2 regions of the Pannonibacter sp. I15F10I1 genome follow, and region 2 is predicted to be linked to the other one. Evidence: predicted binding sites of a transcription regulator. Region 2 holds the regulator's gene; the other holds the start of a gene.
What was found. Region 2 encodes HrcA, which represses chaperone genes, less so after heat shock. Its sites were predicted from a motif close to GTTAGCACTCNCNNNNNGNGAGTGCTAAC; they were not measured.
Positions count from the first base shown of each region.

Region 1 (4,415 bases), on a different contig from region 2:
CGTTCTCGACGATCTGACGGATCGGGGACTCAAGGGCGCGCAGGACGATCTTGATGCCGGCCTGGATGTCAGCGTTGTCGGAGGACAGCTTCTCGACAGCAGCCTTGGCGCGCAGGAGCGCGGTGCCGCCGCCCGGGACGATGCCTTCTTCGACGGCCGCACGGGTCGCGTTCAGGGCGTCGTCGACGCGGTCCTTCTTTTCCTTCACTTCGATCTCGGTTGCACCGCCAACGCGGATGACGGCGACGCCGCCAGCCAGCTTGGCCAGACGCTCCTGCAGCTTCTCGCGGTCGTAGTCCGAGGTGGTTTCCTCGATCTGCGCCTTGATCTGTGCAACGCGGCCAGCGATGTCGTCCTTGGAGCCAGCGCCATCAACGATGGTGGTGTTTTCCTTGGAGATGGAGACCTTCTCGGCGCGGCCGAGCATGTCGAGCGTGACGCTCTCCAGCTTGATGCCGAGGTCTTCGGAGATCACCGTGCCGCCGGTCAGGATGGCGATGTCTTCCAGCATGGCCTTGCGGCGGTCGCCGAAGCCCGGAGCCTTGACGGCAGCGATCTTGAGGCCGCCGCGCAGCTTGTTGACGACGAGGGTCGCCAGAGCTTCGCCTTCGACGTCTTCAGCGATGATGAGGAGCGGCTTGCCCGACTGCACCACAGCTTCGAGAACCGGCAGCATGGCCTGCAGGTTGGAGAGCTTCTTCTCGTGCAGGAGAATGTAGGGCTTCTCCAGCTCGGCGAGCATCTTCTCGGCGTTGGTGACGAAGTACGGGGACAGGTAGCCGCGGTCGAACTGCATGCCCTCGACGACTTCCAGCTCGGTCTCAAGAGACTTGGCTTCCTCGACGGTAATCACGCCCTCGTTGCCGACGCGCTGCATGGCTTCGGCAATGTCCTTGCCAACCTGCACGTCGCCGTTGGCGGAAATGGTGCCGACCTGAGCGACTTCTTCAGAGGTGGTGATCTTCTTGGAAACCGACACCAGGTACTTCACGGCTTCGGCAGCAGCGAGGTCGATGCCGCGCTTCAGATCCATCGGGTTCATGCCGGCGGCAACAGCCTTGGCACCTTCCTTGACGATGGACTGGGCCAGCACGGTGGCGGTGGTGGTGCCGTCACCGGCGATGTCGTTGGTCTTCGAGGCCACTTCGCGCACCATCTGGGCGCCCATGTTCTCGAACTTGTCTTCCAGCTCGATTTCCTTGGCAACCGACACACCGTCCTTGGTGATGCGCGGAGCGCCGAAGGCCTTGTCGAGGACCACGTTGCGGCCCTTCGGGCCGAGGGTCACCTTGACGGCGTTTGCGAGGATATCGACGCCGCGCAGCATTTTTTCGCGGGCATCAGCACCGAACTTTACGTCCTTGGCAGCCATTTTATCGTCTCACTCTAATTTGGGTTGATGTCAGTGAAATCCGGAGGTCCGCCTGATCAGGCGATCACGCCCATGATGTCGGATTCCTTCATGATCAGCAGGTCTTCACCGTTGATCTTGACTTCGGTGCCGGACCACTTGCCGAAGAGCACGCGGTCACCAGCCTTAACGTCAACCGGGATCAGTTCGCCGTTGTCCTTGCGGGCGCCAGCGCCGACGGAGACGACTTCGCCTTCCTGCGGCTTTTCCTTGGCGGTGTCCGGAATGATGATGCCGCCGGCGGTCTTCTCTTCGGAGGTTACGCGACGAACAACGACACGGTCGTGCAGCGGACGAAACGTCATTTGGCTCTTTCCTCTCATGCGGCGTGCCCCCATATGAAGCAGCACGCAATCCATAATGTTGATGGCTCGAGAGATCGCGGGTTGCCCCGCGTCTTGTTAGCACTCCTCAACAGCGAGTGCTAACAGCCCCCGATTTAGGAGCGCCTGCGGGCCTTGTCAATGCCGGACCAAACGAAAAAATCCTCCGGCTGATTGGCCGGAGGATTCGGGTTTTCGGACTTTCGGGGGGCTTGCGCCGCTCGGCCTGCACTCACATGGCGGCAGAGCGCTCCGACCAGGACTGCTTCTTGCGGTAGATGGTCGAGGGGCTGATCTCGAGCGCTGCAGCAGCCAGTGCGATATTGCCGTCAAAGGCATCCAGCGCATCTTCGATGATCCGCCGCTCCTGCGCCCAAAGGGGCTCTATGGCAGCCAGCGGCCGGGCGCCGCGTGCGGGGCGGCGGCGCTCGCGGGCTTCATCACTGCCCAGCCGGGCGCGGGCAGAGGCCTCCCGGATGAAATGCGGCAGCATGTCATAGGTGACCGCCGTGCCGTTGTTCATCACCACGATCTGCCGGATGGTGTTTTCCAGCTGGCGCACGTTGCCGGGCCAGGCATAAGCCTCAAGCCGCGCTTCCGCATCGGCATCAAAGCCGCGGAAGGATCTGCGGTCCTCGCCGGCGAAGCGGGTCAGGAACTCCAGTGCCAGCGGCAGGATGTCCTCGCGGCGCTCGCGCAGGGGCGGCAGATGCACGGGCAGCACGTTCAGCCGGTAATAAAGGTCTTCCCGCAGACGGCCCGTGGCGACTTCCGCCAGAGGATCGCGGCTGGAAGAACACATGATGCGCAGGCTGGATGGCGCGCCATCCTCCGGCTTCGCCAGCCCCTTGTCCTGAAGCAGCAGCAGAAGCTTGGCCTGAAGCGACAGGTCCAGCTCGTTCACCTCATCAAGGAACAGGGTGCCGCCGGCCGCCTGTGCCGTGGCGCCAGGATAGGCCTCGCTGCCATCACCGAACAGCTCCGTGTCGATCCGCTCCACCGAAAGCCCGGCGCAGTTGATAGAGACAAAGCGGTTGCCGGCCCGGCCGGACAGAACGTGGATCGCTTCGGCACACAGGCTTTTGCCCGTGCCGGATTCACCCGTGATGAAGACCGGGGCATCAGACGGCGCAAGGCGGCCGATCTGATTGTAGACGCCCGTCATCAGCTGTGATGTGCCGGTGAAGCGGCCGATGGGCGCGCGGGAGGCCGGATCCATCTGGCGCATGGCCGGGGTGTCCCGGCGTGCGGACTGGGGCTGAAGCTGCGGGCGGCGGCCGTCGAGCTGGGCCTGCACCTTGCTCATCAAGGCATCCAGCGTGAAGGGCTTGGCGATGAAGTCGTGTGCTCCGGCGCGCATGGCATTCATGGCCTGCGTGACGGAACCGTGGGAACTGGTGGCGATGATGATCGCACCGGGGCTGCGCACGGCAAAACGGGCAAGCGCCTCGTCTCCACCGGCCGTCTCGATGTCGATGATCAGCACATCGGCCGAAGCGTCGCTCAGCGCATCGAGGCACTGGCGCGGGTCCGAATAGACCAGCGGATCGGCAACAGCACCGCTCAGCCGCGCACAGACCGTGGCTGCACGGGTTGCATCCGCCGGGCTTGCGTCAAGAACGCGCACATGAATGGACCTTGTGAGGTCCGGAAGGCTCCCCATCCCCGGGTTACTCCCGCTCTTGTCAGATGTCTTCAGGCAGGTCTTGTCTGAACTGTCGGCTGAGTGTTGTGCAAACGTGGTAAACAAAGCGTTGTCAGCCTCGTAAATAGTGACGGCAAGGCCATCCAATCGGCCGGGGGCTCAGGGTTTCATGGTTGATTTCTCTGCGGGATTTTCTCTGGTGCCGTGCGGCCTCGGCCAGAGCCACACCACAGGATGGCGCCTTCCATGACTGGAACCGGCTAAAGGTGTGCGGCGGCGTAACCTGCGGCGAAGGCGATCGCCATCAGCGGAAAGAACACCGCCGGGCGCAGCAGAACGGCCGGAAAGCTGCGCGCCTGCGGTGTTTCCAGCAACTTTGCGGAAGAGGTGGGAGGCGTAAGCGCTGGATCGGCGGGGAAGGGTGGTTCTGACCCTGCCTCCGGCTTCGTTTCGGGGGCAGTTCCGGATTCCGGCACGGGCATGAGGTGAAAGCCGGGCTGGTAACTGCCTCTGGGGATGATGATGCGCACCGGATCGCTGTGTCCGGTGCCCGCATAATAATCCTCAAGGCGCTTGCGCAGTCTCGCCGCCTCCACCCGGACGATCGGGTCTGTGGCTGGGTTGAAACTGTCGTCCCGCCCCAGTGCCTGTGTGGCGATGGTGTAGCCCTTCAGGGGGACCGGCGGATCGGCGATGGAGGCCTCCACCACGAAGGTCAGGAACTGGCGCAGCTGCTGGGATGCCGAGAACTCCGGACTGCCGGTGATCTTGTGCAGGGCGAGGCGGACGAGGTCACGGTTGACGGCTGGCTGCGAGCTGTTGCCGGTGCCGGATGCGGGCCGAACGGTACCGCCTGCGCGGGCAAGGCGCGCTTCCGGTTCCCGTTCACTGGCCGACTGTCCTTCCACTCCGCCAATCTCCCCGTTTGTTCAAGAGATAGCGGGCCTCCCGTTTCAGCCCCTGATGATAAGGCTATGGCTCTCGCAGCGAATTGCAAGGGTTTTTGCGGCTGGCCGTTGTTGCGTTGCAGGAAGGC
Region 1 covers NZ_FYAN01000029.1:73,974-78,388, reverse strand. Annotated here, with positions in the region: gene groL (chaperonin GroEL) at 1-1,372, opposite strand, end outside; gene groES (co-chaperone GroES) at 1,429-1,716, opposite strand; gene IF10I1_RS21215 (sigma-54 dependent transcriptional regulator) at 1,967-3,397, opposite strand; gene IF10I1_RS21210 (hypothetical protein) at 3,640-4,287, opposite strand.
Region 1: the regulator HrcA is predicted to act here: its motif matches at 1,812-1,840, upstream of groES (co-chaperone GroES).

Region 2 (4,415 bases):
GCCGCGACAAAGCGGTCCTGATCGACCGGCTGGTGCCGGACGTGGGAATTGAAGTCGCAATAGGGGCACTTGGCCGCGCAAAAGGGCCAGTGCACATAGATGCCGAAGCCGCCGTCCGGGGTGGTGGTCATTCTTGCTCCAGGCAGGCCTTCGAAAAGGTCACAAAGGCGCGGGCGCGATGCGACAGGGCGGGTGTGGTGGCCGACCAGCCATGTTTTTCCGCCGAGGTCATCTCGCCGAAGGTGCGCTCGTGGCCATCGGGCTGGAACATCGGGTCATAGCCGAAGCCCTGCAGCCCGCGCGGCGGCCACACGATCTGGCCTTCCACGTCGCCCCGGAAGAACTCCACATGGCCATCGGGCCAGGCAAGGCACAGCACGGCGACGAAGGACCCGCGCCGGGCTTCCGCCGTCACGGCACCGGCCTGCTGCAGCTTTTCTTCCACATTGCGCATGGCCATGGAGAAATCCTTCTCCGGCCCGGCCCAGCGGGCGGAATAGATGCCGGGATCGCCATTGAGGGCGGCCACGCAGAAGCCGCTGTCATCGGCCAGTGACGGCAGGCCGGAGGCTTCTGCCGCTGCACGGGCCTTCAGCTCCGCATTGGCCTCGAAGGTGGTGCCGGTTTCTTCCGGTTCCGGCAGGTCCAGCTCGCCGGCCGAAACCACATCGAAGCCATAGGGGCCCAGCAGCTCGCGGATTTCGCGCAGCTTTCCGGCGTTGTGGGTGGCCACGACCAGACGGCCGGGCTCCAGCTTGCGGTGTGCCATGGGGTGCCTCACAGGATGGACATTTTCTGCAGGTCGATCAGGCGGCCGATGCCGCTGCGGGCGAGATCCAGCAGGGCCTTGAACTCTTCCTCGGAGAAGGGTGCGCCTTCCGCCGTGCCCTGGATCTCGACAATGCCGCCAGTGCCGGTCAGCACGAAGTTGGCGTCGGTCTCGGCAGCCGAATCTTCCTCATAATCGAGGTCCAGCACCGGGTTGCCCTTGTAGATGCCGCAGGAAATGGCGGCCACATGGTCCTTCAGCACCGGCTTCTTGACGATCTCGCGGGCGCGCATCCATTCGATGCAGTCATGCAGGGCCACCCATGCGCCGGTGATGGCGGCGGTGCGGGTGCCGCCGTCGGCCTGGATCACGTCGCAGTCGATGGAGATCTGGTTCTCGCCGAGGGCTTCCAGATCGACCACGGCGCGCAGCGAGCGGCCGATGAGGCGCTGGATTTCCTGCGTGCGGCCGGACTGCTTGCCGGAGGAGGCCTCGCGGCGCATGCGCGTGCCGGTGGCGCGCGGCAGCATGCCGTATTCGGCCGTCACCCAGCCCTTGTTCTGGCCGCGCAGCCAGGAGGGGACGCGCTCTTCCAGGCTGGCGGTGCACAGGACGTGCGTGTCACCGAACTTCACCAGGCAGGAGCCTTCGGCGTGCTTGGACACACCACGCTCCAGAGTGACGGACCGCAGCTCACCGGCGGCGCGTTTGGACGGACGCATATCTGGCTCCTGACTTGAAAATGGCCGGTGCGGCGCACTGGCCCACAGATCTTTCCGCGCTTGTAGCCCTGAGACCCGAGAGCCGTAAAGGCCTGCTTGCACTCTGCGGCCATTTTGGTCCTATATCTTGCAGAAGAGCCGTGAATTGCCAGAAGCTGGCAGAGCACGAAACCCGGCAGAGGATGAGGTTGGATACGTGAGCCTGACCGATCTGGACAAGCGGTCCCGCGAGATTTTCCGCTCCATCGTCGAGACCTATCTGGACACCGGCGAGCCGGTCGGCTCGCGCAATGTGGCGCGCGGCCTCGGCATGTCGCTGTCACCGGCCTCCGTGCGCAACGTGATGGCCGATCTGGAACATCTGGGCCTGCTCTATTCCCCGCACACCAGTGCCGGGCGTCTGCCCACCGAAACGGGCCTGCGCTTCTTCATCGACGCGCTGCTGGAGGTGGGGGATCTTTCGCAGGAGGAGCGCGAGCGCATCGACGTGCAGGTGCGCGCCTCCAGCCACACCAAGGGCACGATGGAACATGTGCTGACGGAGGCGAGCCAGCTTCTGTCGGGGCTTTCCAGCGGGGCGGGCGTGGTGCTGACCCACAAGCAGGATGTGCGCCTGCGCCAGATTGAGTTCATCCGCATCGAGCCGCTGAAGGCCCTCGCCGTTCTGGTGGGGGAAGATGGCTCGGTGGAGAACCGCATCATCGACCTGCCCGCCGGCCTGCCGCAGTCGGCGCTGATCGAGGCGGGCAACTATCTCAATGCCCAGATCCAGGGCCGCACCCTGTCGGATGTGCGCCGCGAACTGGAGCGCCTGCGCGAGGCCAACCAGGCCGAACTGGACAGCCTGACCCAGAAGATCGTCGAGGCCGGCCTTGCGGTCTGGGCCGGGGAGGGCGGCGAAAGCGACACGCTGATCGTGCGCGGCCAGTCCAACCTGCTCACCGACGTGGATGTGGCGGAGGATCTGGAGCGGGTGCGCCTGCTGTTCGATGATCTTGAAAACAAGCGCGACCTCATCCAGCTGCTCGGCCTTGCCGAAAAGGGCGACGGGGTGCGCATCTTCATCGGCTCGGAAAACAAGCTGTTTTCGCTGTCCGGCTCGTCGCTGGTGGTCTCACCCTACCGGGACCGGGAGCAGCGCATCGTCGGCGTTCTGGGTGTCATCGGCCCCACCCGCCTCAACTATGCCCGTGTGATCCCGATGGTGGATTACACGGCCCGCCTCGTCAGCCGCATGCTCGGCTGACGGGCTTTTCAGACACAGACAGGATCCGTCATGTTTTCTCCCGCAGAGCTGGAGCGCTATGCCCGTCACATCGTGCTGAAGGAGGTGGGCGGGCCGGGCCAGCAGAAGCTGAAGGCCGCGCGCGTTCTCGTCATCGGTGCAGGCGGGCTCGGCGCGCCGGTGCTGCAATATCTTGCGGCGGCGGGTGTGGGCACGCTGGGCATCGCCGATGACGACACGGTGTCGCTCTCCAACCTGCAGCGGCAGGTGATCCATGACACGGAGCATCTGGGCGAGCCGAAGGTGTCAAGCGCGGCCGAAGCGATTGCCCGGCTCAACCCCAATGTGACCGTGGAGCCGCATCCGGTGCGGCTCGCGGGCCACAATGCCATGCAGCTGGTCCAGCGCTATGATCTCGTCATCGACGGATCAGACAATTTCGCCACCCGCTATCTGGTGTCCGATGCCTGTTTCTTTGCCCGCAAGCCGCTGGTGACGGCTGCCGTGGGGCGCTTCGACACCACCATCACGCTGCTGAAGCCCCATGAGACCGGTGAGGATGGCACGCCCAACCCGACCTACCGCTGCCTCTTCCCGAAGCGGCCGGCGGAGGGCCATCTGCCCACCTGCGCCGAGGCCGGCGTTCTGGGGGCGCTGACGGGCCTTGCGGGGACGCTGCAGGCGCTGGAGGCCATCAAGGAGATCACCGGCATCGGCACAGGCCTGACCGGGCGGCTGCTGATGATCGACACGCTCGCCATGCGCTTCGAGACCATCAACTACCGCCGCTCGCCCGCCAATCCGCTCAACGGTGACAATCCGAAGACCTGGGCGGAGCTGCTGGAAGAGGCGCACTGATTCTTGAAAAGCAAAGGCCGCAGCCCGGAGGGTCTGCGGCCTGAAGCCTTGCCGGAAATGGCTGTCCGGATCAGTTCGGAACCGGAGCCGCTTCCTGGTTCGCCATGTTCTGGCGGTAGAGCTGGGCGAAGTCGATCGGGTCCAGCATCAGCGGCGGGAAGCCCCCGTTGCGGGTCGCATCGGCCAGGATCTGGCGTGCAAACGGGAAGAGCATGCGCGGGCACTCGATCATGACGAAGGGGTGCAGGTGCTCGTTCGGCACGCCGTTGATGCGGAACAGGCCGCCATAGACCAGCTCCACGTTGAACATGACCATGTTCGGACGCTCGGCCTTGGCGCTCAGCGACAGGACCACATCGAAATGACCATCGGCGACCGGCTGGGCGCTGACGTTCACCGAGATGTCGAGCTTCGGCTGTTCGCCCTGCTGCAGCGAGCGCGGCGCGTTCGGGTTCTCGAAGGACAGGTCCTTGATGTACTGGGCCAGGATGCTGAGGCCCGGTGCTTCGCCGCCCTGTGCATCGCTGCCCTGCGCCGCGGCGCCACCTTCGTTGATGTCCGTCATCTGTCTCGTATCCGTCTTTCAGTTTCAGGCCCGGCAGAATGCTCCGGGCCATCAAGCGGCAAGCCGGTGCCCGCTCGTCGGTCGCAGAACACCATCTGGACTGGCTGGCTAGCACGCGAACACCTGTTCACACAAGAGGCCAGGGCATACAAGAGGTGAGGGCACACAAGAGGAGAGGACTTGCCACGGCACGGATTTCGGCTCAGTTAGAAGCCATGAGCAACCCAGTTGAATCCGGTTTCATCCTTTCCCACCGCAGGCTCAGCCTGGATACGC
Region 2 covers NZ_FYAN01000028.1:178,732-183,146, forward strand. Annotated here, with positions in the region: gene hemW (radical SAM family heme chaperone HemW) at 1-131, opposite strand, end outside; gene rdgB (RdgB/HAM1 family non-canonical purine NTP pyrophosphatase) at 128-769, opposite strand; gene rph (ribonuclease PH) at 778-1,491, opposite strand; gene hrcA (heat-inducible transcriptional repressor HrcA) at 1,688-2,737, shown strand; gene IF10I1_RS19410 (molybdopterin-synthase adenylyltransferase MoeB) at 2,768-3,574, shown strand; gene secB (protein-export chaperone SecB) at 3,645-4,139, opposite strand; gene IF10I1_RS19420 (ActS/PrrB/RegB family redox-sensitive histidine kinase) at 4,355-4,415, shown strand, end outside.